One region of the Bacillus sp. OTU2372 genome, then DNA from elsewhere that is predicted to be linked to it. Evidence: riboswitches for the same ligand, from Rfam matches in the RefSeq annotation. Region 1 holds a riboswitch; each other region holds the start of a gene.

Region 1 (5,445 bases):
TTCTTTGCAGATACTTTGTAACCGTCTAGCCAGTTCGTATTTTTCTGCCCCAATTAAAGCACCCTTTCCTTTTTCACGGAATTGAAAAATGGTAACTCCACCAGCGATTGCTTCTTTTAAAACCTCGACCGGTTCTTTGAGGCAGTTAGGACTGCCCATGATAAAATATACCTTTAAAGCCTCGCTCAGGTTTATCATCGATTTCCCAGCTCCCTTTTCTTCCGAAACGCTCCATGGTTTGTCGGCCCATGACCATGGCCGACCTCAATGCCATCCTCGATTGCCGCTTGAATAAACTCCTTGGCTGTTAAGACTGCATCATAAACTGAAGCACCTTTCGCAAGTTCAGCCGTTAGCGCCGCCGAGAACGTACACCCGGTTCCATGTGTATTTTTTGTCGGAATTCGTTTATTGGTAAAGGTATGAAACTCTCTACCATCATATAGTAAATCCGTTGACTCTGAATCATCTTCATCATGACCGCCTTTGATGACGACCGTTTGAACACCCAGCTCAACCAATCTTAAGGCAGCTTCCTTTTTATCTTCGGCGCTTTTAATGGTCAATCCCGTTAGAACCTCCGCCTCCGGAATATTCGGTGTAATCACCTTTGCGATCGGTAATAAATAGGTTTTCATCGCGAAAATAGCTTCCTGCTGCAGTAATGATGCACCGCCTTTAGCTATCATCACAGGATCAACGACGAGATTCTCCCATCTATATTTCCGCACTTGCTCAGAAACAGCTTCAATAATATCTGAGCTAAACAGCATCCCCGTTTTCACCGCATCCGTACCGATATCTTCCCCAATCGCTTGAATTTGTTGAATGATCGCTTCCGGTGTCATCGGATAAACCCCATGAACGCCCAAGGTGTTTTGTGCGGTGACTGCAGTTATGACGGACATACCGAAGACCTCTAATTCTTGAAAGGTCTTTAAATCCGCTTGAATTCCGGCGCCTCCTCCGCTGTCTGAGCCGGCAATCGTTAATGCTTTATTCATCTTACAAACCTCCGTTAAATCTTTTTAATTGAAGCATTTGCTTTAATATCCTCTTCTGTGACTAATGCTAATTGGTTTAAAAATTCAATTTGAAAGCTGCCCGGTCCCGCTTCAGCTGTTTTCTTTGCCGCCTTCTCCGCAGCAATCCCGTAATAGGCTAACGCAGCAACCGCTGCTCGAAGTACATCCTTTTCCACTCCAGCAAAGGCACCGATAACGGAAGTTAATAGGCAGCCCGTACCAGTCACTTTTGTTAAAATTGGATGTCCGCCCGATACGACATAAGTGGTTTCACCGTTTGATACAATATCCTCTTTTCCGGTTATGACAACAACACATCCACTTATCTTAGCTGTTTTGATCGCAAGTTCGACTTTGTCTCCATTTCCCGCACCTGCATCAACACCTTTTATTTGCCACTTTTCACCAATTACATTGGCAATCTCAGCGGCATTTCCTCGAACCACTGAAACTTTGATTTCGCTCATGATTTTGTGGGCTGTATCGGTTCGATATGTGGTTGCTCCGGCTCCCACTGGGTCAAAAATGACAGGAACGCCCTGCTCATTAGCCGCTTTCCCCGCTATCACCATGCTATTAACATTCTGGGCATTTAACGTACCGATATTTAAAACCAGTGAACTGGAAATCCTCGCCATATCCGCTACTTCTTCACTGGCATAAGCCATAACAGGCGATGCACCCAAGGCAAGCAGACCATTTGCAGTAAAATTAGTCACAACGACATTCGTAATATTATGTACAAGCGGGCTAACCTCTCTTACTTTCTGTAATGTTTCATAGATGAAATTTGGTTCCATTCTAAACTCCCCTTTTCTTTTTTAAAATAAGGCTGTGTTAAAGGTTATTATTGATTTTATAACGGTGTTGATTGGAGCTGAAGGCGCGAAGACTCCAGCGGGAGTACGGGGCTGGGGAGACCCCACAGGCGCATAGCGCCGAGGAGGCTCCCCGGACCGCCTGCGGAAAGCGAAGCGCCTGGAGCGGAAGTCAACAACCAAGTTTAACACAGCCAAAAATAAAAAAACCAGACCCATAAAATGGACCTGGTTAGTGTTCTGAAAGAAAAACGCAAAAAAATATCTCGTTTAGCTACTTTCCTACGCTGGTATTACCCAGATCAGGTCCAAAGGGTTAAAAACTTTATTGTTTTCTCTCAGCCTGATACACAGGGCACCCCTAGTAGATCTTTGGTTATTAAATTACACTCATATTAACGCTAATTTTCTACAATGTAAAGAATTTTTATTGACACCTTAACATTTCGCTAAGTCAATAATTTCCTTTAATTCATTTGTAAATCCCTTTATTGCCCGGTCATTTAGTACAGTTACTGGAACCCCTAGGAAGCCGTATTGTTCGACTTCTTTTTGGAAGGAAGCATTTTTTGAAATGTCCCTGACCTCAAACGGTATTCCTTCCTCCGTTAGTACTTTTTTAACCATTGTACATTCAATGCAGTCTTTGGTTGTATAGACGATCACTGTTTTATTCATTTGTTTCTCCTTTATCTGAAAAAAAGATATGCTCTGCCTTTATCGTATCACCAATATGAAAAAGTCCAAAGGAATACATCTTCTGACGCCGTTTATCTGTGGGTGAGCCAGGGTTAAAAAGAAGCACACCGTCTTCATAGCGTTTTATCGGGATATGAGAGTGACCAAAAATGATACAATCTACTGCTTCCCCGTTGAATGCTAGAGTGGCCCGCTTTTCAGTGGTTTTCCCTTTACCATGCCCATGGGTAATACCTATCTTAAACCCGCCTAGCTCTAGAATCCTTTTTTCGGGGAATTGTTCCTGAATGTTGTCATCGTCGACATTCCCAAAGACCCCTTCCACTTTCGCATAGGATTGAAGCTCATGTAAAACATCTATGGTCTGCCAGTCGCCAGCATGGATGATCAAATCCGTGTCCGATAATTCCTCTTTCAATCTGGCTGGAAGTCCCTTGGCTCGCCTAGGCATATGGGTGTCGGAAATAATCACAATTTTCAAATTTCATCCCTCGTTCAATATAATGTCCAATATATCTATTATATAACAATGGGCGCTGCATGTTGAATCATAGTGATTAATGCGTTTTATTCCTCGGGAAAGCGCACAAACAGACATTTTTCGCATAATGATGTCGGAAATTAACTGTTATAAAACAAAATGTCAAAAAATAAAAAACCTTGAGAATAATTCAAGGTTTTATGCAACTTTTTAACGAATGCTATTGACCATTCTTGTTTATTTATCAGTTATCTAACTTATTTAAATCCTTTTCGGTGCCTGTCACCTTTCGTAGCATTACTCCTGTTAGAAAGGTTAAAAAGACGTGGGTGCCGAGTTTTACGGTTGTATGAACTTGGGTGTCTCTTAATGGGTCGAGGCAGACGATGTCGATGGCTTTGACTTTTGGATGCATAGCAGCAGTGAGTACTGCATCGAAGAGTTCTGCTGTAGTCATTCCGCCTGGCGTTCCGACGGGGACCCCCGGGGCATAGGCAATATCGAGAACATCCATGTCTACAGTCAAATAAATAGTATCGACCTTTTCATCCAGCTCTTTAAGACACTGACTGACCGTTTCTTCAATACCCCTCTTTCTGGACTGGCGAAGTGTATAATAATTAACACCCTTTTCATCTGCATACTGCTTCAAATCTTTGGTGTTAAAAAAACCATGCAAACCGATGTTGTATAAATTCGAGCCTTCTATCACACCACTTTCGATCAAATTCCGCATCGGTGTTCCATTAGACGGTCCATTATCGGCCAGACTCCTTAAATCGAAGTGGGTGTCAAATTGAAGAATGCCGATTTTCTCGCGCGGTTTGGCCCAGTGTAATCCTTTAACCATCATCGCCGTAATCGAGTGATCTCCGCCAATTGCCGCCACTATCGAAGTAGTAAAATTCCGATGGATGGTAGCCGATGCCTCGACAATATTGTCCTGACAGCGGCGGATATCGGTTACATGCATCGGGACATCCCCCACATCCAGAGCCGTCATATCTGCTAAATCCAAATCTTCATCTATGTTATAAGTAGTGAATCCCTTCCAGGCACGCCTGAAGGCATCAGGAAATTCTGATGCCCCGGAGGGACTAATCGATGAACGAGAGAGCGGGACACCTACGACCACAACGTCCGTGTTCCTGGTCTGTTCTGGATTGGAATTGGTTGAGAGCGGCTGAATCCATTCATGAACCTTTGTTATTTGGGTGTTCCCTTCAGGCCTGACCCAGACAAAACTCGGTGGATTTAATTTAGGATAGAGAAAGCTTTTCAACCAGTTGACCTCCCTTTACTACAACTCTGCCATTTTTAATTACGGTATCAATATGATTTATCCCATATAAGTATTGGAGTTTCATATAATTCTCTACATTAAATATCGTAACATCGCCTTTTTTCCCTTCCTCTAAACTGCCGATATTGCTGGCGCGCCCAATGGCATGAGCTGCATTAATAGTTGCTGCAGTGATTACCTCTGCTGGTGTCAGCCCCATTTTTAAACATGCTAGATTCATCATAAATGGTAACGAAACGGTTGGAGAAGAGCCAGGATTACAATCGGTCGATAGAGCTACCGATACCCCTAAATCGACCATGTGACGTCCATTTGCCGACTCCGCCATTAAAAAATAAGCGGTTCCCGGAAGCAGGACCCCGACGACCCCTTTATCCGCCATCGCCCGTAGTCCTTTTTCAGAGGCTTTTAATAAATGGTCCGCGGAAATCGCCCCCACTTCGGCGGCCAGTTCCGCCCCTTCAAAGGGTTCGATCTCATCTGCATGTATTTTCGGTGTTAACCCGTAAACCTTTCCTGTCTCGAGAATCGTTCGTGCTTGTTCGGGAGTAAACACACCCTTTTCACAGAAAACATCATTGAACTCCGCGAGTCTGAGTTCAGACACCTTTGGAATCATTTCTTTCACCAACAGTTTCACAAAATCATCCGAATTGTCCTTATATTCTTTCGGTACCGCATGTGCTCCCATAAACGTGGACACAACATCTATTGGATGCAGCTCGTTCAGCTGTTTTGCCACTTCCAGCTGTTTGCGTTCTGTTTCCCATTCCATTCCGTAGCCGCTCTTCGCTTCAACCGTTGTAACGCCATGGAGTAGGAAATGATTTAACCGATCAAAGCTTTCTTGGAAAAGTTCCTCATGGGTGGCCTGCTTTGTCCGCTTTGTCGTTGCATGAATGCCTCCGCCGGCATTCATAATCTCCATATAAGTTGCACCCTTGAGGCGCATGTTGAATTCAGTTTCTCTGCTTCCGGCAAAAACTAAATGTGTGTGAGGGTCTACGAGGCCTGGTGTAACAAGTTTGCCTGTTGCATCAAGCACTTCTGCCTGTTCGATATGCGCGGCAAATTTTTCAAAAAGCACTTCGTCCTTGCCAACTGCTTGGATGATTCCGT
Region 2 (5,445 bases), on a different contig from region 1:
CAATGGTTAACTTACCAACCCCGGCACGGACAAGTGCTTCGGCATTTGCTGAGCCAAGTGCACCAGCTCCAATGATGAGAACATGTTTAGCTAATATTTTTTCCTGCCCAGCTTTTCCGATAGGTGGAAATAATTCCTGCCGTGAGTACCGATTATTCACCCGATACTCATTCCTTCCTTTGGACTGCTTGCCGTAGCATACCTCTTTTTCTCGATTCGGCCAGCTTCATATCCTAAACGTCCAGCTTCAATCGCTAAACTCATCGCTTTGGCCATTTTAACCGGATCATTTGCTGCAGAAACAGCTGTATTTAATAAAACACCATCCGCCCCTAATTCCATTGCTAAAGCCGCATCGGCAGGTGAGCCCACACCAGCATCAACAATCACGGGGACCACTGCTTGTTCAATAATAAAACTAAGGTTTACCGGATTAATAATACCCTGGCCAGATCCGATTGGTGAGGCTCCTGGCATAACAGCATGACACCCTGCTTCTTGGAGTTTTCTTGCTAAGACTACATCATCAGAAGTATAAGGCAGGACAATAAATCCTTCCTTTACTAACTCTTCCGTTGCCTTAAGGGTTTCGATTGGATCAGGAAGTAATGTTTTATCACAGCCAATCACTTCGACTTTAATCATATCGCAAAGACCTGATGCCTTTGCTAGTTTAGCAATCCGCACCGCTTCTGCGGCGGTTTTTGCCCCAGCTGTATTAGGAAGCAACGTATATTTATTGGTGTCTAGCTGTTCCAAAAAGTTAGGCTGACTTGGTTCAAAGATATTCATTCTTCGTACAGCAAATGTTAAAATTTCCGCTTGTGAAACTTCTACAGCTTCCTTTTGGGTTTCATAGCTAGGGTACTTTCCAGTTCCAAGCAATAAACGTGAATTAAATGATAATGAACCTATTTTCAACATGTCAACCGCCTCCTACAAAATGGACTATTTCAATTCGATCTTTATCTGATAATCTAGTACTTTGGTGTTCCAAACGGTTTAAAATCTCTCCATTGACTTCGACCACAACGACTTTATCATGGATTTCATAATGTGCTAGTAAATCTGAAACAGATATAATCTGTTCAGGTAATTGTATAGATTCGCCATTTAATAAGACTGTCATCAGTATCCCCCTAATGCACCATTTCTTGAATTCTATCAACCCGGAAAGCAGAGAGAAGTTGTTCATCCGGTCTGCCTTCCAATAAATCAGCTACAAGCGTACCTGTAACAGGGCTTAATAAAATTCCGTTCCGGTAATGTCCGGCTGCAATGAACAAACCTTTCCAAAATGGATGTTCACCAATGTAGGGGAGGCCATCCCCTGTTTGCGGTCTAACACCTGCCCATACTCGCTCCCATGGGGCATCCAAAATCTGAGGCACAAGTTGAACCGCTCTTTCTATCAGACTTGCAATTCCGCCAGGTGTTACATTTTTATCAAATGAATGATCAACTTGGGTAGCCCCAATATAGATTTCACCATTGCGTTTTGGAACTAAATAGCAGCGTTTATCTGAAAAAATAGTCCTGTTGATGATGGGAGAATCCGTCTTTACTGAAAAACATTCACCTTTGACCGGATAAACAGTCATATCAATTCCTGTTTCAGCCATGAGCCTTGAAGCCCATGCGCCGGTTGCAAGGACAACCTGGTTACAATGGAAGTTTCCTAAGGTGGTTTTAACCCCGATGACTCTTTCTTGTTCATAGATAAATGAAAGGGCTTCGGTATTTTCAAGGATTGTCGCCCCGAATTGTTCAGCTCCCTTTGCAAATGCTAGCGATAATTTTTCCGGTTGGACATGCCCGTCGTTAGGAAGATATATCCCGCCGGCCACACTAGGGGAAAGGGAGGGTTCCAATTCTCGCAGACTATGAGAATCAAGCCATTCTATTTCTGTATCCCACTTTCGTTGGAAGGCTGCCTGTTGTTGAACGTCAGCTGCAATTTCTACTGTTTCGGCAATCTTAATCATCCCATTTTGGATAAACTCAATATCAATCCCGGTTAGGTCTAATAACTCATTTGAGAGGGCAGGAAACATGGCCTGACTTTTTAGTGCTAGCTGAAAAAAGGGACCATCCTCTTCAATCTCTGCTTGTGCGGCCAGCATTCCGGCAGCTGCACTGGAAGCTTCACAGGCCAAATGGTTCTTCTCAATGACAACCACTTTTTTTCCCATCTTTGATAGTTGGTAGGCAATCGAACTTCCGTTTATTCCGCCGCCAATAATCGCAACATCATATGAATTTTTCACTTTTTCCATCTCCATCTTTTAATGCGTTAACATACGATTTTACTGCTGATAAAGGATCATGAGAATCTAAGACTCCTGACATCACTGCAATGCCGCTTGCCCCAGCGTGGATAACTGGTTTCGTATTTTCGGGTGTAATCCCGCCAATCGCAATGACCGGAATATCCAACTTGGTAACCCTTGATAATTCCTCAATCCCTTTCGGTGTCTTACCTGGTTTAGATTGGGAAGGGTAGACGTGACCGAATAGCACGTAATCAGCACCATCCCGTAGGGCTTTTTCTCCATCTGATATGGAGTGAATGGAACTTCCTACCCTTAACTGCGGAAAAACTCTTTTTACTATCGCTGGCGCTAAACTATGAAAGGCTAATTGAACCCCTGCCACCCTTGTAGTAAAAGCAACATCCACCCGGTCATTAATGATCAGTTTTGATAAGGGGATATCTTTAGAAAGCAGATCAATCGCTTGAAAAAGTTCCCTTGCTGTTTTTTGCTTTTCTCGTAAGTGAATCGACGTTACATATGGGTGGATATCGATCAAAATCTCCTGTAACTGCTCGATGGGCATCTTACCGTTCGAAATAATATGTAACTCTTTCGCATTTGTTAAAATTCGCGTCACCCCTTAAGAAGCTACCGCTTATTGAAATAAGTGAAAAACAAAAAAACCACTTTCCTATGTAAGAAAGTGGTTTGATTATTTGAAATGAAATGCATGCGCACTCAAATAGCCCGTTTTCCACTTCCCTACGCTGGTATTACCCAGATCAGGTTCATAGAGTCCCGAAGTAGCACTTCAATCTCAGCCCTTTAAAAAGGCACCTCTAGCGGATTAATTTCATATTAATTTATAATAATTACCTTCATGTTTAATATTAACACCAGTGTTAGAAATGTCAAATAATTTTCTAAATTAAATCTTAATTAAATTCAATTTTTATGTTTTGCGACTTACCTAATTCTTTATGGTTTTGATCAAGCACATCACTCGTTTGAATTTCTAGCCATTGGACTTCAGGGGTTGATTTTTCAATAATAAACCCAAGTGCTCCTTGCTTTGAACCCTCAGGCTCTATTTCACCGCCTAAATACTCTATATAAAAGTCATCCTTGAAAGTTCTTGTCTCACTATTACTTGTAGTTAGATGAGCAACTGGTCCAAAATGTACTGTTTGATCTGATTTATTGACTAGCTCCACTTCCACCTTAATAAAATCAAATTCTTCATAGTCATCTGTGTAATAATGAAAGTAATCCATTAACGAATAGGTCGGCATATTGTGAATCAGTTTGACATTCTTGATTCTCATTTCAATCGGTCCAATAGCATAACTTTTATTTTGTGCGGCAATCTCTTTTAAGTTTATTGTCCCTTTACTATCTTTTATCGTTTGCCCTACTTGAAGGAGGTTGGTATCATCGGATACTTGTGGATTAGGGACATATATATCAGATAAAGTTTTAGCCCTACTATTTTCATTATTTGAATTATCTTTCTGGTTGTCAGATACATGTTCTTGTTTTTCAGTTGCTTTTGCAGTAGGTTCTATATTTTGAACGGCATTACAGCCAAACAAGAAAAGAGGTAAAACAAGTATGAATGGTGTCAATATTTTCATAGGATGGTCACCTTTCAGATAAGATAGTAGGTTTCAAAAAAGTTCCCGTTGAACACCAAAGCCCAACGGGAAAAATAGGTATTTTTTTATCAAGATTACTTGCCATTTTTTAAAATATCAAAGATATGTTTCGCTTGGTCCGTATTATCAATATTTCCAGCAAACAGGTTGCTGCCAGGGCCATATGCGTATACGTTGACGTCTTCACCCGTATGTCCGCCAGTTGTCCAGCCTGTCACGGAACGATTGTCAAAAATAGTCTCAATCGCATTATCAATAGTGGTAACGTTCTTAGATGCTGCAGCCTTTTTTACAGAATCAATTTCTTGAGATGTTAATTGTAAATTAACATAGTTTTTTAGTGTTTGTTCAACATCTGCCCCTTTGGAAATTTGTTCTGCCATAAAGTCAGGTGTACGTTCTGCTGCTGCAATCGGAGCTCCAAACCAGTTATAATCACCTCTAGCACCAATCGAGTATCCGCCGGTTGAATGGTCGGCTGTTGCGACAACTAGAGTATGCTTATCTTTTTTCGCAAATTCAATGGCCGCTTTAAAGGCCTTCTCAAAGTCTTCCATTTCACTCATCGCCGCCACAATGTCGTTATCATGTCCAGCCCAGTCAATTTGGCTTCCTTCTACCATTAAGAAGAACCCATTTTTATTTTGGCTTAATTTATTTAAGGCGGTTTCGGTCATGTCTTGTAATGAAGGCATGGAGGTTTCACGATCAAGCATTTTTGGCATTCCGCCTTGAGCAAATAATCCTAACATCCGAGAATTATTGCTTTTTAACATTTCTTCTTTATTAGTTACATAGGAGTAACCGTCTTTTTGGAATTCCTTTGTAAGGTCACGATCCTGACGAACAAAGTTGCTTAAGCCGCCTCCAAGCATGATATCAATTTTATGTCCGCCATTGATCATTTCATCATAATAATCATCCGCAATGGCATTCATGTTTTTACGGCTGACATCATGGGCACCGTAAGAAGCAGGTGTGGCATGGGTAATTTCGGAAGTCGCAACCAGACCAGTTGATTTTCCTTTTTCTTTTGCTGCTTCAAGGACAGTTTTTACAGATGAACCGTCATTATCTACACCAATGGCCGCATTATAGGTTTTAATACCTGCTGACATTGCAGTTGCTGCGGCAGCCGAATCTGTCACGTTTTGATGAGGGTCCTCCGGATAGGTCTTTTGTTGTCCAACTAGATATTTATCAAATTCTGTTTGCTCGACCTCTTTAGTCGAGGGATTTTCCTTTAAATATCGATAAGCAGAAGTATAAGACACTCCCATTCCATCACCGATTAAGAAAATCACATTCTTAATCTCTGCATTGTTCTGTTTAACTTCCTTTGCTTCGACGTCATTATGTAGGGCCCCAAGCAAAGTCCCAAATGCTACTGTGGATAGTACTGCAACAGGTAAAATCTTCTTCTTTAAGACTTTTTTAAACAAAATAATAACCTCCTCCGATTTTTAATTAAAATTAATGAATTTTTCATCAAATTTTAATTTTGGTTACTAGTAAACTATAAAGTGAAATTATTA
Region 3 (5,445 bases), on a different contig from region 1:
CTGCATTAAGAGCAATAGCTGACAGCTATAGTCTTCCGCTTACAAATGAAATGATCTCGATGATAGCCGCAAAAGTCGAGCCGACCGATGGGGTGATGTATGAGGAGGCAGTGGCCTATGACTATATTAATGGTCAGCTGATTGAAAGCTTTGGGGCCTTACCCTCATTTATCCTCGTTGGAATCGATCTTGGTGGGGCAGTTAATACCATTGAATTTAATCAAGTTCCTAAAGCATATAGCCGGGAAGATCAAGAACAATTTATCCTAGCCTATAACCTGGTTAAAAAAGGGTTTAACGAAAAAAATTTATCCTATATTGGTCAGGCAGCAACGATCAGTGCACGGGTGAATCAAAAAATATTGCCAAAACATATTTTTCCACAATTAGATAAGCTGGCGCATCGTTTTCAGGGTGGAATGGTTGTCGCCCACAGTGGAACCGTCGCGGGAATTTTACTAGATGGAAATCTCCCAAACGGTGATGAGGTGGTTTCACACTTATTTAGGGAAATGTCACTCGCTATCAAGGGTGTTCCTATAAATTTATTTCATTATGAAAGCAAGGAAAAGATCATAATTTGAAAGACTCGCAAAGGTTGATTTTAAGGGGGGATTAACATGTTTAGTCAAGAAGAACGAGAAGTGATTTACGATGTCATTTATAAAAGGAGAGATGTCCGCACTTTTCTACCTGACCCGGTAAGTCCTGAGGTGATTCAACGTGTTCTTCAAGCGGCCCATCATGCGCCATCCGTAGGATTTATGCAGCCGTGGAATTTTATTCTTATCACTTCTGCTGACATAAAGGAGCGGCTCGCCTGGGCGGCAGAAAAGGAACGCAGGGCATTAGCGATTCACTATGAGGATGAACGAAAAACGAAATTTTTAGAATTAAAAGTCGAGGGTATTAAACAGGCACCGTTAACCATTTGTGTGACCTGTGACTCGACCCGTGGGGGATCTCATGTATTAGGAAGAAATTCGATCCCGGAAACCGATATTTTGTCTGTCGCCTGTGCGATCCAAAACATGTGGCTTGCGACCTGTGCTGAAGGATTAGCGATGGGATGGGTTAGTTTTTATAAGAAAAATGATGTTAGAGATATCCTGCAGATTCCGCCCCATATTGATCCAGTTGCCATAATTTCGATCGGGTACACCAATGAATATCCATCCGCTCCCATCCTAGAGCAAGCAAATTGGGAAAAAAGGAGATCGCTTCAAAATTTAATATTTTATGAAGAATGGGGAAATCAGGAATAGCTTGGATGGAAAAATGTTAGAAGTTTTTTTTGAATAGTGGGGGTGTAGGAATGGAAACAATTTCGTTAATTTTTCTTGTATTTATACTAGGGCTTCGTCATGGATTGGATGCCGATCATTTGGCCTGTATCGATGGTTTAACACGCTATAACGGACGGATGAATAGTCCGATTGCCCGCTGGGTGGGCTTGCTTTTCTCATTTGGACACGGTTTGGTTGTCACCTGTATCGCGACTATTTTAGGGATTTTTATGAAGAGCTTTACCATACCAGATCTAGTGAATGCACTGGTTACTTGGATCTCTATTGTTTCCCTTTTCGCAATTGGTACATTGAATATCTTTAATCTTTTGCGGACCAAATCCTCAGCTGGTGAAGATTTCCAGGTCAAGGGAATCAAGGGGAAGTTCCTGCCAAAGATGTTGAAAGAAACAACGAATCCCTTTTTTGTGATTCTAATTGGCGGCTTATTTGCACTGGCAGCGGAAACGGTTAGCCAAACATCGATGTGGGCGATTGCGGCAGGGAATACGGCTAGTTTATTGCCGGTTCTATTAGGAATCATTTTTATGGCAGGGATGATGATTACAGACACCTTTGATTCCATCGTAGCCTTTCGGTTGATTAAAGACAGCAATCGGTTAGGACAATCCGCTTCTCGTTTCATGGGCTGGGTTATTGTAGCATTAGCCTATGGGGTATCCTTTTATGAAGCGTTTACGTTCTTCCTCCCAGGGGCTGAACTGGATTTTGAGATTTTAGGGGTTATGCTGTTTGTGTTATTTGGTCTAAGTTATGTCATTGTAAGCTATCGGATCAAAAAGCAGTTGGATATAACAGTGAAAAATTAAACGTCCACTAATAACGTATCGACATGGAAAGGTATTGGAAGTACGAACGCAAGATCATTAAACATTACTATATCTTTATAGCAACATACTAAACAAAGTGGAAAATTGAACCTTTACTTCCATCTATTTAAGAGTTATTATTAACTGAATCTAATAAATATACAATACTACTAGGGGTGCCCCTTGACGGGCTGAGAGAAAAACAAATGTTTTTTAACCCTTTGGACCTGATCTGGATCATACCAGCGTAGGAAAGTAGCTTAAGTGGAAGACTATTTATTTCATAAGCTGCGGAGCCAGGTCCATTATTGGACCTGGCTTTTTCTTATAAAAAAAACAGCAGGAAGCCTTTTTGAAAAATAACAAAGAATCACCTAAAACCGGAAAAACAAAGATGAGTCGCTGCAAATCCCAATCTATTAAATAGGGATGGAATGTCGATTAGTCCTTTATAAATAGATAAACAGAGAAGGAGATTACATCATGGAAAAGATACAAGAAGTGAATAGTATGAGTAACAAAGAAATGAATATTGGTTTGGAGGAGAAACTCCCTGCATGGAAAACCTTTTTATATGCTTTACAGCATATTTGTGTGTCAAACGTATGGCTTGATCCTATTTTTGTCGCGTCCATGATTGGTTTACCTCTATCACAGTCGGCTAATATCGTTAATGCTATATTTATTACAGCTGGAATCGTTACCTTGACACAAGCTACTAAATTAGTAAAATTGCCAATTATTCAAGGCCCATCGGCTGCTTTTGATTCCATTATGATTGCTTCAGGAAAGGCGAACGGCTTAGCTGCAGCGAGTGGCGGTATTTTTCTTAGTTCAATTATCGTTTTTCTATTGTCAATTACCGGGGTAATTGGCCGTTTGAGAGTCATATTTACACCTGTTATTTCTGGCACAGTCATCTTTCTGGTTGGAGTATCATTATCTGGCTTTACCTTGTACGAATTTTTAGGGGGTTCACCTGGTGATGAGTCGTTTGCCAGCCCATCCATATTATTACTATCGATTCCCACTTCAATCATTGTTATCTTATTATCTCTTTTTGGGAAAGGCATTTGGAAATCATATTCCTTCTTAATTGCTCTCGTTATTGGGGATGTCCTTGCTGCCATTCTAGGGAAGACCAATTTTTCTTTGATAGATAGTAAACCGTGGTTCGGGATTCCACAGCTGCTTCCCTATGGAAATTTAACTTTTCATTGGGACACGTTTCTTACATTTTTTGTGGCCTATTTGGTAGCGATTATCGAAGCAATGGGTGTCTATCAAGCAGCAGGAGCGATGCTAAATACCGAAATAGATTCCAAACGAATTCGCAACGGATTTGCAGGTGAATCCGCCGGTTCATTCCTCTCCTCGCTTATTGGCGGTTTCCCTACCACAGCTTATGCACAAAATGTGGGGCTTCTTAGGTTGACGGGTGTCGGATCAAGATTTCCGGTGATGGTGGCAGGTGCCATTTTCTTGTTGTTCGGTTTTTTTCCAAAGATCGGGGCCTTGCTTGCCTTAACACCTGATGCGGTTGTTGGAGGTATCTTTTTACCTGCTGCAGCGACGCTTGTATCTACAGGTATTTCTATTTTAGCAAGAGCGGAGCATTCAGAAAAAAACTATTTGATTATGGGGCTTTCTATTCTGCTTGCGATTTCACTGCCTAACTATGCCACTAATCTGAAAGGAATCTTAGGTACATTCCTTTCTAACACCATATTAATCGGGGCATTTTCATCGGTGCTGCTTCAATTGTTGCTTGTAAACATACCCAATAGACTGAAAAGAGGGACTCTAAAATGAGAGATGATTCCAAAATGCTAACGGAACAAATTCTTGAATTTATAAACCGTTGTGAAGAGGGGAAATTTACCCATCACGAAGAACAGGAACATTCCTATAATGAGCTGGCGCTAAAATTGTTTCGTTACCAGTTCCAGCATAATCTGGCCTATAAGAAATTTTGCCAGACAAAAAAAAGGACGCCGCTTACAGTCAAACGATGGGAGGATATCCCTCCCATGCCCATTCAAGGATATAAAGAATTGACTTTATCTTGTGAGCCAATAGAAGAAGTGAAACACGTTTTTATGACCTCGGGTACCACAAATCCGGAGGCAAAAGGGAAAAATTATCACCCGGATCTTGCGGTATGGGATGCATCAATGAAGGGACCTTTTAAGCATTTTGTGCTGCCTGATCGTGAGAAAATCACCATTTTTGTTCTCTCACCTGCAGAAGATCTGAACAAAAATTCATCTTTATCTAGATATTTAACCAATGCGGTTTCCTTTTTCGGCACTGAAAATAGCAAATTCTTCTTTACTGATAATGGACTGAATGTAGACGAGCTGATCAGGGATTTAAGTTGGTGTGAGTCACAAAAGGAGCCTGTGCTGCTAATAGGCGCCACTTTTGCATTTGTCCATATCATTGATGATCTAAAAGAAAAACAACTTCAGTTCAAACTGGCTAAAGATAGCCGCATTTTTGATACAGGGGGCTTTAAGGGACAATCCCGTGAAGTGGAAATGGAGAATTTATATTCGGAGTTTCGTGAGTTTTTTGGGATTGGTCGCAATCAATGTATAAACATGTACGGAATGACTGAGCTAAGTTCTCAAATCTATGATCAAACCATACGAAGCACCTATCTAAATCATTCTGAAATCTATGATAAAAAAAGTCCATCATGGGTTAAGACTGTTGTACTAAACACCGACACGTTAGAGCCGGTTAAGGATGGGGAAAGAGGCGTAATTGCACACTATGATCTTGCCAATTGGAATTCCTGTCTGGCTATTCTAACTGAAGATATGGGGTATAAAACGGATCATGGATTTGTGCTACTTGGGAGAATAAAGGGTTCCGAGGCAAGAGGTTGTTCCATTGCGGTTGACCAGCTTATGCAAGTAAATTCAGGTGGTGTGAATCAGCAGTGAATAATATCAAGGAACTGAACGTTTTCAGTGTACCGGATTCGATTGAATTAAACCAATTTCGTTCAAAAACAGTTACAGGAAAGGACATGACGTTTGTATTAAAATTCCCTGTGATCACAGGAGAAGAATTGAAGGGAATCATTCAACAAGTTCAATGGAATCGGGACCAATATCTATCCACTTTATCCATTACAGATATTGTGGAAAAAATAGACTTGGCCGTTCAAAAATGGCTTCATCCTGACTATCCGCTCCGAAAATTAGCGGAAAATCTGATCCCTATGATTACTGGTTATGATGAAGAAATGGTGCGGCTTCAATTAAAAAGGTATATACGGACCTTTCGTAAAAAGGAATTGCTGCGCTTTCTTGACGAGG
Region 4 (5,445 bases), on a different contig from region 1:
GCCCTTCCTTCAATTTCTTCTAGTGTAATTTTACACAAGTTTATAGGACTATTCAAATTTCAAGAAAAAAAACTGCTATATTTCACTTAGCAGTTTAAGTACTTTATCTTTTATATTTGTCTAACTCCAGGCCATACGCCGCTGACCAGGGCGTTTACGCATTTCGTGGTGGGATACCGCACTGACTGGAACATGAATTTTTCAAATCACAGGCGGCGCATTTTCCCTTTTTGGATTTACTAATGAATTTCACTAATGCCCAGGCAGCATATCCAAAAATAGCCAAACCGATTATTATACTCGCAATCATTGGGTCCACCCCTTCAAGATTTTACATCAATCCAAATAATTTTCCTCCTTGGTAAATGACCAAGGACAATACATAAGCAATAACGAACGCATAAATCATCGAAAAAGCAGTCCATTTCTTAGAACCGGTTTCCTTATAAATGGTTGCTGTCGTTGCCAAACAAGGAATATACAATAGGATAAAGACCATATAGCTATAGGCTGCCAGCGGAGTATAGTAATTAGCCAACAACCCTTGCAGGCTTGCATCATTTGGAACGAAGTAAATAATATTCATGGTTGAAATGATCGCTTCTTTAGCCAGGAAACCTGTTATTAAGGAAGCAGATGCCTGCCAGGTTCCAAAGCCAATCGGATTAAAAATAGGGGCAATTATATTACCAACAGCAGCTAAATAGCTATGGTCCATATCAACTTTCAGGCCATTAGGACCTGCATAAGATAATAGCCAGATAAAGACGGAACCGGCAAAAATAAATGTTCCCGCCTTTCTAACAAATCCTTTCCCTTTATCCCAAGTACTTCTCCATAATGATTGAAACTGTGGAAGTCGGTATGGAGGAAGTTCAATAACAAATAAAGATGTTTCAGATTTTAGCAGAGTTTTAGAAAATACTTTGGCTAACGTCAATGCTACTACAATTCCCAACAAGTATAGGCTAAGAACAACAAATGCCTTATGGCCTGCAAAAAAGGATCCTACAAATAAGGCGTATACCGGTAACCGGGCTGAGCATGACATTAATGGTGTTAATAGTATAGTTAATAGTCTCTCGCGAGGAGTTTCAATCGTTCTAGCCGCCATAATCCCAGGAACATTACAGCCAAAGCCAATCATCATTGGGATAAAAGCTTTGCCATTTAATCCTACTGATTCCATTATACGGTCCATTACAAGGGCTACGCGCGCCATGTAACCAGAGTCTTCTAATAAGGAAATAAAGAAGAACAGGATAAAGATTTGCGGTACAAACACAAGTACGCCGCCAACTCCAGCTACTAACCCTTCAATAATTAAGTCATGAATAAAATTTGAGGCATGAATAGAACTTAAGACCGCCTCAAACCCGGACGTGACAGGTCCCGTTAAAAAGGCATCGAGCACATTTGATAAAGGCGTGCCCAGCCAATCAAATGTCAGCATAAACATGAAATACATGAGCAGCAAAAAGATTGGCATCCCAAGAAAGCGATTCGTTACAATGCTATCAATTTTTTCAGATAGTGGTAAACCTGAGTCACTTTTGCTAGCTACTTCGGCAACGATTTTTTCAATGACTTTTTTTCGTTTTAAATAAATAAAATTAGAGAGTGACTTTCCATCCAATCGTGCTTGAATCTTGTTTTCCAAATTTCTCACAATATCATTTATTCTTTGAGGATTGGCGATACTGTTTACATAGTTTTGAACATATTGATTTCCCTCAAAATATTGAATAGCAAGAAAACGAATAGAGTGGCCGGTCTTCCCACTAATTTCACCGGTAATTGCCGTAATCGCCTCTTCTACCTCTTTGCCATAATAGACTATGTGCTTATTGGCAGGCTGGATGGATTTTGTAGAGATTACATCTACAAGCTTGTCACACCCTTTTCCACTCCGAGCCACGACAGGCACAACCGGAACGCCTAGAACTTTGGCCAGCTTCGGAGCATCAACATGAATGCCGCGTTTATTGGCAACATCAATCATATTTAAACCTATAAGTGCAGGCTTCTCAAACTCAAGTAATTGCAGTGTTAAATGTAAATTACGTTCTAATTGTGATGCGTCTAAAATATTTAATAACCGGTCAACTGATTCAGTTAAAAAAAACGAAGTTACAACCCCCTCATCCTTTGATAAAGGATTAAGAGTATATACTCCCGGTAAATCTATTAATTGTCCAATATTATTCTTGAAAACTCCGACTTTTTTTTCAACCGTTACACCGCTCCAGTTGCCAACATACTCATAGGAACCTGTTAAATTATTAAACAATGAAGTTTTTCCAGTATTCGGGTTTCCAATTAGAGCGATTTCCATTATATTCTCTCCACTTCAATCTGAACGGCTTCTTTTCGGCGAATCCCTACACATTGGCCGCAGGATTCGATCATAATTGGGCCGCCAAATGGCATCACACATTTTACACAGACTTCAGATCCTTCAGTAATTCCTAAATCAAGTAAGCGCCTTTGAACGAGGTGACCAACATGAGATAGGTCAATTATTTTTCCTTTATCTCCTGTTTTTAAAGAACCAAACATGTATATCACCCTATCTACGTTAATTGAGAATGATTATCTTTCTAATTGTATTTTAACACTTTTTTGAGTTAATAAGCATGATAAATTTGACAAAAGTTCGAAAATATATTCAGAAGGTCATCGATATCTATATAAAAAAAAGGAAAAGAACTAATCCTTTCCTTTTTTCCTTTATTATAGACTTTTTTGCAAAATCATTTTCTTTGGAAGGGCACTAATTAGTACAATAGTAATGGTTGCACTAATAATGAAATTAGGCAGCATATAGGTTCCATTATATAGTAGAGAGTAGATAGCTACCGGCTGGCCTTTTGGAGCATACTCGCCGAAAAAGGCAATCCCAGAAATCACATGACAAAAATATCTAAGTGCACTTCCCAAAAATGCCCCACTAATTACATAAGCCATCCATTTACCATTGTTCTGTTCATTGATTGATTTTTTAATGGCAGGTGCAAAAACTCCTGCGGAACCAACAACTGTAAAAGCAATAAAGTAATCAATAATCCCTTGTACAATCGTATAAACTTGGGAAAACCCTAGAATAAACTGAAGGAAACCTAATAAAAAGCCTGTTAAAAGTCCACCCTTTATCCCCCAGCGATAGGCAATCAGGAATATCGGCACCATCGCAATGGAGATGGAACCACCCTGCGGCCAAATTCTTAAAGATACAATTCCCGCGACAAAATCTAATAAATAAGCAAGTGCAGTAAATACAGCAACTTCTGCAATAAATAAAGTATTACTTCTTGTTTGATTCACTAAACATTTCCCCCTCTATATAAATAGACCCGCTTGATCTCTTCCGAAAGACTATATGTTGCCATAACAATGTGGAAGAAAAAAAGCAATTCAGAACTTGGAATGTCTGAATTGCTTTGTATTTAAGCAAACCACATCCCTACGCTAGTGTTAACTAACAGGTTCATAGGGTCAGAACGCTAACGTTCACTCTCAGCCGCCCAGAAAGCAGCTCCCCCTGTGGAAGTATTCAATTGTATCCATAGAAAATATACTACTCTACCACTAATTAAACAAGATATTTGTTATAGAGAATGTTATATACGACATTATAAATTATGGATAATTAATAACATTTCACTGGATAAAAATTTTTTCCTTAAATTTCATAAAGGATTTTTTCATTCTTCAGCGAATTATCATGGTAATCAGTTTGGTTAAAACCAATAGGGGGAAACAACATGTTTACGGGAGAACAAACGGATTTAATCGCCTTTTTTGCTCATAACAAAAAGCAATTAGTACAAGAATGGGAAAATGCAATCATGATATATCATGGTGATCCCTTTAAAGGTAAAATACGTGAAAATGGGGAAGCCCTATTAGATGTTATTCTAACGATGCATACCATATCTAAGGAAGAATTATTAACGATTATCGAAAAAATCGCCATTGCCATATCAAAGGAACGGGTTATGGCCGACATTAACATTGGTGATTTTGTATACAATGTCAATATCGGGAGGACAATTTTATATAGCTATTTAAGTAAGACTGGACTGACATGGTCCGAATTACAAAAATCTATTAATGATATTAACTTTTGTTTTGATAAATTCTTATATTTTGCCGTATCCCATTACTCTGAAGCGAAGAATAAAATTATTGAAGAAAAGACGATGTTTATTGATTCAACCCACCAGGATCGCTTAACACTTCTCGGCCAAATGACTTCAAGCTTTATTCATGAATTTAGAAACCCACTTACATCTGTTCAGGGATTTATTCAATTACTGAAAGCCGATTATCCAAATATGAGATATTTAGATATCATTTCAAGTGAATTGGACCAGCTTAATTTTCGTATCTCCCAGTTTTTGTTACTTTCGAAAAAAGAGCTTATTGGTAAGGAAAAGGTATTTTTCAAATTAAACCACTTAATTGATGAGGTTTTAAACTTCCTCTACCCTAGTATTTTGGACGGTAAAGTTAAAATTCAAAATCATTTAGACGGCGACTATACATTGAATGGCTATGCAGATGAAATCAGGCAGGTCTTTATTAATATCATTTTTAATGCCATTGATGTTCTGAATCACCACGAGGTCGCAAATCCGACGATTGAGATAAACAGTTTATTAGAAGACAATACAACGATAAAAATTAGTATTTCAAATAATGGGCCCGTCATTCCAACTGAGTTGCATAAAACCATTTTCGAACCGTTTTTCACTACAAAAAAACTGGGGACTGGCCTCGGCTTGTTTGTCTGTAAAGAAATTATTGAAAAACATAAAGGAAAATTAACCTGCGACTCTTCACAAGATAAAACAACGTTTTCCATTTACTTGCCAGTTGCTTTGGACCTAAGTGATGAGCAGGAAATTAATCTATAGAGGACATCGAATCCCACTTTCAAATAAGCAGGGATTTTTTTCTTTTTAAATTCATCTCCCATTCCGGCCTGCACGCGCATATGATGTACCAAAAATCATCATCAGGAGAATAGGCCTATGTTTACATTAAAAGTGGATCATGAGATTGAGTTACAATTGTTTCAACGGCATCACGCCTTAACACTTTTCCAACTTATTGAGGAGAATCGTGAACATTTACGGGAATGGATGCCATGGGTGGATAGTATGGCCTCCCCCTATCAGATAGAAACCATAATCCCGGTATGGCTTAATCAATTTGCTGAAAACAGCGGCCTTAATGTAGGGATTCTTTACCGGGGGGAGCTTGTCGGCTCCTTGGGTTTGCACCAAATTGATTGGTATAACAGCATGGCGAGTATTGGTTATTATTTAGCTAAAAAAGCGGAAGGTCATGGAATTATTACAAGGTCCGTTAAAGCCCTGCTGAATTATTGCTTTTTCCAATTAGGTATAAACCGGATTGAAATCCGCTGCGGAGTAAATA

Evidence for each region. A riboswitch is a leader RNA that binds a small molecule or an ion and turns the genes downstream of it on or off. The one in region 1 is predicted to bind thiamine pyrophosphate.
Region 2: it holds a riboswitch for thiamine pyrophosphate, as region 1 does, so the genes downstream of both, AAHB15_RS04120 (thiamine phosphate synthase) here and thiM (hydroxyethylthiazole kinase) in region 1, are expected to answer to the same signal.
Region 3: it holds a riboswitch for thiamine pyrophosphate, as region 1 does, so the genes downstream of both, AAHB15_RS23310 (solute carrier family 23 protein) here and thiM (hydroxyethylthiazole kinase) in region 1, are expected to answer to the same signal.
Region 4: it holds a riboswitch for thiamine pyrophosphate, as region 1 does, so the genes downstream of both, thiT (energy-coupled thiamine transporter ThiT) here and thiM (hydroxyethylthiazole kinase) in region 1, are expected to answer to the same signal.

The regions. Positions count from the first base shown of each region.
Region 1 is NZ_JASATK010000004.1:121,917-127,361, forward strand. Features, by position in the region: gene thiE (thiamine phosphate synthase) at 1-198, opposite strand, end outside; gene thiD (bifunctional hydroxymethylpyrimidine kinase/phosphomethylpyrimidine kinase) at 195-1,004, opposite strand; gene thiM (hydroxyethylthiazole kinase) at 1,019-1,825, opposite strand; TPP riboswitch at 2,106-2,216, opposite strand; gene AAHB15_RS09995 (glutaredoxin family protein) at 2,282-2,521, opposite strand; gene AAHB15_RS10000 (metallophosphoesterase family protein) at 2,514-3,014, opposite strand; gene AAHB15_RS10005 (agmatinase family protein) at 3,268-4,305, opposite strand; gene hutI (imidazolonepropionase) at 4,283-5,445, opposite strand, start outside.
Region 2 is NZ_JASATK010000001.1:862,435-867,879, forward strand. Features, by position in the region: gene AAHB15_RS04100 (thiazole biosynthesis adenylyltransferase ThiF) at 1-160, opposite strand, end outside; gene AAHB15_RS04105 (thiazole synthase) at 157-924, opposite strand; gene thiS (sulfur carrier protein ThiS) at 926-1,129, opposite strand; gene thiO (glycine oxidase ThiO) at 1,140-2,267, opposite strand; gene AAHB15_RS04120 (thiamine phosphate synthase) at 2,251-2,892, opposite strand; TPP riboswitch at 2,998-3,106, opposite strand; gene AAHB15_RS04125 (hypothetical protein) at 3,191-3,889, opposite strand; gene AAHB15_RS04130 (alkaline phosphatase) at 3,985-5,352, opposite strand.
Region 3 is NZ_JASATK010000020.1:56,853-62,297, forward strand. Features, by position in the region: gene AAHB15_RS23295 (GHMP family kinase ATP-binding protein) at 1-584, shown strand, start outside; gene bluB (5,6-dimethylbenzimidazole synthase) at 621-1,265, shown strand; gene AAHB15_RS23305 (HoxN/HupN/NixA family nickel/cobalt transporter) at 1,316-2,116, shown strand; TPP riboswitch at 2,279-2,387, shown strand; gene AAHB15_RS23310 (solute carrier family 23 protein) at 2,600-3,928, shown strand; gene AAHB15_RS23315 (LuxE/PaaK family acyltransferase) at 3,925-5,067, shown strand; gene AAHB15_RS23320 (acyl-CoA reductase) at 5,064-5,445, shown strand, end outside.
Region 4 is NZ_JASATK010000001.1:73,817-79,261, reverse strand. Features, by position in the region: gene AAHB15_RS00425 (FeoB-associated Cys-rich membrane protein) at 155-310, opposite strand; gene feoB (ferrous iron transport protein B) at 332-2,335, opposite strand; gene AAHB15_RS00415 (FeoA family protein) at 2,335-2,559, opposite strand; gene thiT (energy-coupled thiamine transporter ThiT) at 2,734-3,324, opposite strand; TPP riboswitch at 3,444-3,552, opposite strand; gene AAHB15_RS00405 (histidine kinase N-terminal domain-containing protein) at 3,765-4,919, shown strand; gene AAHB15_RS00400 (GNAT family N-acetyltransferase) at 5,037-5,445, shown strand, end outside.